Regions from separate parts of the Pseudofrankia inefficax genome, predicted to be linked through region 1. Evidence: riboswitches for the same ligand, from Rfam matches in the RefSeq annotation. Region 1 holds a riboswitch; the other holds the start of a gene.

What was found. A riboswitch is a leader RNA that binds a small molecule or an ion and turns the genes downstream of it on or off. The one in region 1 is predicted to bind S-adenosylmethionine.
Region 2: linked by a shared signal. The riboswitch ahead of FRAEUI1C_RS40050 (DUF3293 domain-containing protein) and the one ahead of thrC (threonine synthase) in region 1 are both predicted to bind S-adenosylmethionine.

Annotation. Positions count from the first base shown of each region.
Region 1 is NC_014666.1:176,309-179,855, reverse strand. Features, by position in the region: gene FRAEUI1C_RS00710 (alpha,alpha-trehalose-phosphate synthase (UDP-forming)) at 1-551, opposite strand, end outside; gene FRAEUI1C_RS00705 (HAD hydrolase family protein) at 694-1,515, opposite strand; SAM riboswitch class I at 1,775-1,836, shown strand; gene thrC (threonine synthase) at 2,081-3,364, shown strand.
Region 2 is NC_014666.1:610,085-613,631, reverse strand. Features, by position in the region: gene FRAEUI1C_RS41805 (PASTA domain-containing protein) at 1-1,293, shown strand, start outside; SAM riboswitch class IV at 1,523-1,633, shown strand; gene FRAEUI1C_RS40050 (DUF3293 domain-containing protein) at 1,685-2,734, shown strand; gene FRAEUI1C_RS02490 (hypothetical protein) at 2,727-3,547, shown strand, end outside.

The sequences.
Region 1 (3,547 bases):
TCGAGGGCCAGCGCGTCGGCGAACATCGCGTTGTAGGCCTCGTAGGCCTCCCAGTCGCGCCAGAACGCGGCCCCGAAGCTCGGCTCGCTGGCCGGGGCGAACAGCAGGTGCAGCACGAACCACAGCGTGCGGTTGGCGACCCCGTTGTAGGCCCGGTCGAAGACGACCCGGTCCACGTCGAGCATCCGGATCGCGGCGCCGCCGGTGTCGAAACCGGCCCGATCGAGCCGGCCGTCCGGTGCCACCCGCACCGCCCGCCGGTCCGCGTCCGACAGCGCCGCGCACACCCAGACGATGCCGGACGGCGGATCTTCGGGGTCGGTCTCACCGCCCTCGGCGGCGTCGCCCTGCCCGGCCGCGGCCGCCGCCGCGTCCCGGATCACCTCCTGCATCCCGCTCACCAGGCCGCCGCTGCCCCGCCGGGCCAGCAGCGCGCCGGAATCGGAAAGGGAGAACGCGACCGGGCCTCGGTTCGAGGCGACCAGCACCCGTGCGGTGCCGGCGGCCGCCGGATCGGGCCCCGCCAGCACGGCTCGGGTCAGGTTTGGCACACACGGCAGAGTAGACCTGTTGACCGCGTCACATGACCAGGTCGGCGCCGATCGGCCGCGCAAAAATCCGGCCGCGGTCGCCGACCGAAAGTTGCCGGTGCACCGCCGCGGGCAACATCCAGACCACGGCCCCGGCGGCCCGTCAGGACGTGGCCGCCAGCGGAGCCCGACCGGCCACGGCAGCGCGGATGGCGCTGGCCCAGCCGAGGGTGACCGCCTCCTTCTCGACCACGACGTTGTCGTAGGAGGTGAGCAGGGTGGGGATGTCCGGGTGCCGCAGGGCGTTGGCGACCAGGTGCATCCGGCCGACGAAACGGGCCATCGTCAGGTCGCTCGCCGAGTCGCCGATCGCGATCGCGTCCGCCGGGTCGATGCCGCGCCGCCTGAGGTCCCAGGCGACGGCCTCGCCCTTGCCCACCCCTTCGGGCACCAGGTGGTAGACGTGCGGGTTCACGCCCAGGCCCGGCATGAGGTGCGGAGCGATCAGCCCGTTGTCACGCATCGAGAGCCAGTCGAAGCCGGCGTCGCGCAGCCAGGCGTCGGCGGTCGCCACGTCGACCTTGCCACGCAGCATCACGTCCAGCTCGCGGCCCGTGTGCCACGGGGTGTGCAGTTCGAGCCGGCCGGGGTTGGCCGCGATCAGCTCGTGCAGCAGCTCCTCGGGCACCTGGGTGTAGCTCTCCGGCATCGCGCCGCGCAGGATCTCGCTGCTGCGGCCGTGGTCCCAGCCGACGATCGCGCCGAGCTCGCCGATGAAGCCGTCGGCCCCGAAGATCGCCGCCGCCTCGACGAGCTGCGGTCTGGTCCGGCCGCTGACCAGCACGAGCGTCAGGCCGGCGGCATGCAGGTCGACGAGCGCCTGCGCCGCCTCGAGGGTGTGGGATCCGTCCTCGGCGACGAAGAACGAGCCTTTCGGGCCGACCATGGTTCCGTCGAGATCGGTGTAGACGGCACGGATGCTCACGCGCGTGGCTCCTCCTGGCAGCCGGTTGCCGCGCGATCAGCTCATCCGCCGCGCGGTGTCCGGCCTGGTCCCTGCAACGTCCGGCAACCCCGAGTCTTTCCGAAGTCGGGTCCCGGGGGACTCCATCATCGGGTCCTGAGCCACCCCGGCCGCCGCCCGGACGTGCAGTGGGACGCAAGCCGCATCACACCCTGTGCGCCCAAAAGGACGATGCGCGGGGGGTGGCGGCGGTCTACAGTACGGACACACAACTGAACATGGCTCATCCAGAGGGGCAGAGGGAACGGCCCAGTGAAGCCCCGGCAACCGAGCGGATGAGCCTGCTCGCTGATCCCTTCGGGGATCAGCTTCGCCACAGCCGCGATGCCTGCCCGGGGGGCGACCCCCGGACCGCCGGTGTCGCGCTTCGCGCGACCAAGGTGGTTCTGACCGAGCCGGTCAGCCGATCACCTGATGGGCGCGGCCCAGTCTTGTTGGGGGTGGTCCACGGCAGGCTCCCCGCGGCAGGTGCCAATTCCGACCCGAGGTGCCACCGCCGGCCCCGGGAAAGATGAGGAGATCAGCGATGACTCTTGCGCCCGAGCGCGCCGCCCAGTCGGGCTCCACGACCGATGACGCGAACCCCGCGGTCTCGCTTTCCTGTCGCCACTGTGGCGCGACCTACCCGCTCGGCCCGCAACACGTCTGCTTCGAGTGTTTCGCGCCGCTGGAGATCGCCTACGACGAGGACCGGCTGCGCCGGGTGACCCGCGCGTCCATCGAGGCCGGTCCGCAGAACCTGTGGCGCTACGTCGGCCTGCTGCCCGCCGGCCACGACCCGGCCCGTCGGGTATCCCTCGGCGCCGGCTTCACCCCGCTGCGTCCGGCGCCGCGGCTGGCCGCCGAGCTGGGCATGAAGACCCTCTGGGTCAAGGATGACAGCGCGAACCCGACGCACTCGTTCAAGGACAGGGTCGTCTCCGTCGCGCTGTCCGCCGCCCGTGACCTGGGCTTCACCACCGTCGCCTGTGCGTCCACCGGCAACCTCGCGCATTCGGTCGCCGCGCACGCCGCCCACACGGGCCTGCGGTCGATCGTCCTGGTCCCGCACGACCTGGAGGACGGCAAGACCGTCTCGACCGCCGTCTACGGCGGCACCCTTGTCGCGATCAAGGGCAACTACGACGACGTGAACAAGCTGTGCAGCCAACTGGCCGACGAGTACGAGTGGGCGTTCGTCAACGTCAACGTCCGCCCGTTCTACGCCGAGGGCTCGAAGACGCTCGGCTACGAGGTCGCCGAGCAGCTCGGCTGGCGGCTGCCCGCGCAGGTGGTCATCCCGATCGCGTCCGGCTCGCTGCTGACCAAGGTCGACAAGGCGTTCCGCGAACTGGGCAAGCTCGGCCTGGTCGAGCCGACGCCGTACAAGGTCTTCGGCGCCCAGGCCGCCGGCTGCAACCCGGTCGCGGCGGCCTTCGAGCGCGGCGTCGACACGGTCTCCCCCGTCCGCCCGTCGACGATCGCCAAGTCGCTCTCGATCGGCAACCCGGCCGACGGCCCCTACGCGCTCGACGTCGCCCGCCGCACCGGCGGCGCGATCACCGACGTCACCGACGACGAGATCATCGAGGGCATGCGCCTGCTCGCCCGCACCGAGGGCATCTTCGGCGAGACCGCCGGCGGCGTGACCGTCGCGAACCTGCGCCGCCAGCTGCGCGAGGGCCTGCTCGACCCCGACGCCGAGACCGTCATCTACAACACCGGCGACGGCCTGAAGACCCTCGACCCCCTGGTCGGCATCGCCGGCCCCACCGCGACGATCCCCCCGACCTTGTCCGCCTTCGAGGCCGCGGGGCTGGGCGACGACTGAAGGCACCACCGCCGCTTCTGCCCTGCTGGCGTGAGCGCGTCGCTCCGGCGGCCTCGTGGCCGCCGCACGTCTCAGGGCAGAAGCAGCGATCCACTACCGGCCAGGCGAACACGCCAGTCGACGTGATCGCCGTTTTGGCCCTCTAGCGGTCATTACCCCGGCCTGGTCACAACCACCAGAGAG
Region 2 (3,547 bases), 430 kb from region 1:
AGGCGCGGCCCGCTGGCGGCGCTCGCCCGGTGGTTCCCGGGCTTCGCGCCCGGCGGCCGGATCCCGTGGACAACCGTGATCAGCGCCTTCAGCGTGATCGTGGCACTGGCGGCCGTCGGGGTGGCGGCCGCGGCCGCGGTGGACAGTTCGGGCCGGTCCGCCAATGCCACGCTGGCCGCGCAGCTGACCATCCCGAACAACCTGGTGGGCCTCTCCGTCAAGGAGGCTGAGGCCCGGCTGCACGCGGCCGGCTTCGCTCACCTGCAGTTCGAGATGACGCCCGACCTCAAGCCGAAGGGCACCGTCCTCAGCGTCCAGCCGGGCGAGGGCATCGAGATCGAGGCGAGCGACACGGTGACGCTGGTCGTCTCGGCGGGCCTGGATTCCGTCAAGATCCCCCAGGTCGTCGGGCTCACCGACAGCGCCGCGCGGTCCAACCTGCAGGACGCGGGCCTGACCGTCGTCGTGCGGTCGATCAGCGGGCCGGCGAGCGTCAGTCCCGGCCACGTGGCGGCGATCTTCCCCGCTGCTGGGGTGGAGGTTCCGCCTGGGTCCAGCGTCACGATCCTGGTCGTCGTGCCGGCCGGCACGAAGTCGCTGGCCAGCGTGCCGAACGTGATCGGGATGACGACGAACGACGCGCAGGACGCCCTGCACAAGGCCGGTTTCACCGACATCGCGATCTCCTCCGTCGCCGCCTCGGAACCGGCCGGCACGGTCACCGCCAGCGACCCGGCCGCCAACACGACGACGGCCAAGAACGCGACCGTGACGCTGACGGTGTCCACCGGCCCGGGCCAGACCGCGGTTCCCGACGTCGCCGGCCGGACCCAGGCCGACGCCGAGGCCGCCCTCGCGCAGGCCGGGCTGGTCGCCACCGTCAGGCAGGACCCGGGGCCGTCGACCATCACCGCTGGGCTGGTGGAGACCGTCGATCCCGCGCCCGGCTCGAAGGTGCCGGTGCACGCCGAGGTGACGATCACCGTGGTCAGCACTCAGGTCGCGATGCCGGACGCGCGGGGCCGCCAGCGCGCCGACGCCGAGCGGCTGCTGACCTCCTACGGCCTGACCGTCACGGTGACGCAGCAGTCGAGCAGCGCCGCGCCCGGCACCGTGCTGACGCAGTCGACCACCCCGGGCGCCATGATCGGCCGCGGGAGCAACGTCACGCTCGTGGTAGCGAAGGCCGCCGACTCGCCGACCTCGCCGCCGACCTCGCCGTCCCCACCGCCGACCTCGCCTCCCCCGACCGGGCCGACCTCGCCGTCTCCGCCCGCCTCGGCGACGGCCTGACACCGGCCCGGCTGGTCGAGCCGCTCGGCCGCCGACGCAGCGCGAGCCGGCAGGCGCGTCCTTCTACCGGGCGGCTGCCGTCCGTCAGGCGCAGGTTGCCGGGAGCGAGTCCGGCGACGGCGCCAGAATCGTCGGTTCCCGCCGGTAGCATTGTCACGCATTCAGTAACGACCTCGGCACCGACGGCTGAATCTTGCGAGACGTATACGGAGGTTCTAACCTGGCTCGTGGTCAAGAGGACTGCGTCAAGGCCTGGCTCGCCGTCCGGCAACCTTCGCGCAAGGTGCCCCAGGAACGACCTGATCGCCGCCGGTGACAACTGGTAGCGGTAACGCGGATCTCCCGAACCGGGCACGGTCGCGGGGGTCCACCGAGGCCCCCGGAGGTTGACGTGTCCAAGCGCCCGAACCCCACCCGCGCTGACCTGCTGGCCCTGCTCGGGGCCCAGCCGGAGACCTCCGTCGCGGCCATCTGCCGTTCCTACCTTTCCCGGCGTCGGGAGCTGCTGGCCTCCGACCCGGACCACCGCCGTCCCGAGGTGGCCCGGCTGGACGACGCCTTCACCCGGCTGCGCGCCGCCACGGATCTCGAAAGCCGGCTCGACGACTACCCGTGCGCCGAGGTCAAGATCGGCGTCGAGGACACCACCGTGGTCGTGCGCTCGGCGCCCGCCGGCACCGCCAGCGGGGAGTTCCCGTTCCCCGGCGTGGAGCGGGTGCACGTACTCACCGCGTTCAACCCGCGCTCCCGCCGGCTGCGCCCGCACGAGAACGCCAACCGGCAGCGCGCGCTCGCGGGCCGGGTCGCGACGACCGGCCTGCCCTCGTGGCCCGCGGTCGGCGGCGGCCGGCAGGCGCAGACGAGCATCGCCGTCGCCGGCCTGACCAGGGCACGGGCCCGCGCGCTCGGCGCCGAGTTCGAGCAGGACGCCGTCGTCGAGTGGACTCCGACGGCACTGTCCGTGGTGCCGTGCGACGAACTGGTCGCGCCGCGCGAGTTCGGCTGGCGTAGCTCGCGTCTGACCAAGCCGCTGCCCAACCCGGCGGCCGCGGCCCGCCGCGCCGAGGCGGCCAGGGCGGCGCACGCCGTGCACGCGGCGACCGACACCCAGGCGGCGGACACCGACCGGCTGCCGGCGACCGACGAGGCGCGCGCCGCGGCCGACGGCTCCGGTCCGGTCAGCGAGGCGCACGAGATCCTCGTGGCCGACGCGGTCCGGGCACTCGCGGCCGAGGAGTCGGAGACCGCGGCGATCGCGCGGGCGCGGGAGCTCACCGCCGCGACGCCGACGGAGGACAGCGGCGCGACCCCGAACGGCACGACGGCGGGTGGTCCGACGGCCGGTGGTCCGCCTGCGCCGCGCAAGGCCGACCCGGCGGCCGGGGGCGCCACGCCGGACCCGCACGATCTTCCCGCCTCCCACGGCGGCAACGGTGAGTGACGCGGTCGCGTTCAACACCGGCCTTCCGCTCGCCGCCGACCTGCGGACCCACCTGCTCAGCCAGCTGGGCGCCGAGGAGGAGTGGATCGGCCCGGGCCCGGACGGCACCGGTCTGCTCTGGCGTCACAGCGAGCTGGGGACACTGCTGGAGCTGCTCCCGGTGCCCGACGGGGCCTCCGCCGTCGCCGTGCTGCGGGTCACCACACCGGTCTCGACGATCGGCGACCCGGCGCGGGCGCGGGCCCTGTGCCAGCGGCTGAACGCCGAGATCACCCTGAACCGCTGGATCGCCGGCCCGTGGCCGGCCATCCCCGACCGTCCCGACCCGGACGCCGACGAGGACGAGGACGACGAGGCGGCCGATCACCCCAGCCTGGCCGACGACCCGACCCAACCGACGGCACGGGTCGAGCCAGCCGGCACCATCCCGCCGGCCACCAAGGCGAAGGCGGGCCCCACAGCCGAGGCAAGCCCCGAAGCCGGGGCGGCGGCCACCGGGGCCGATGGGGGCCCCGAGGCCGAGACGGCAACGGCAACCGAGGCGCGCCCCGAAGCCGAGACAGGGACGGAAGCCGAGCCTGGAACCGGCGCCGAGGCGGGCACGGAGCCCGGAGCGCCGGCCCGGTCGGCTGACCTCGACCTGTCTGACCGGCTGGCGCTGGAAGCCTTTCTGGACGAGTCCACCGACCTCGACCCGGACGCGCTGTACCTGTCGTGCTCCTTCGTCGTCGGCCGTCTCGAGCAGGGTGACGACGACGAGGACGAGGACGACGACCCCGACGAGGACTCCGACGACGAGGCGGACGACACCGC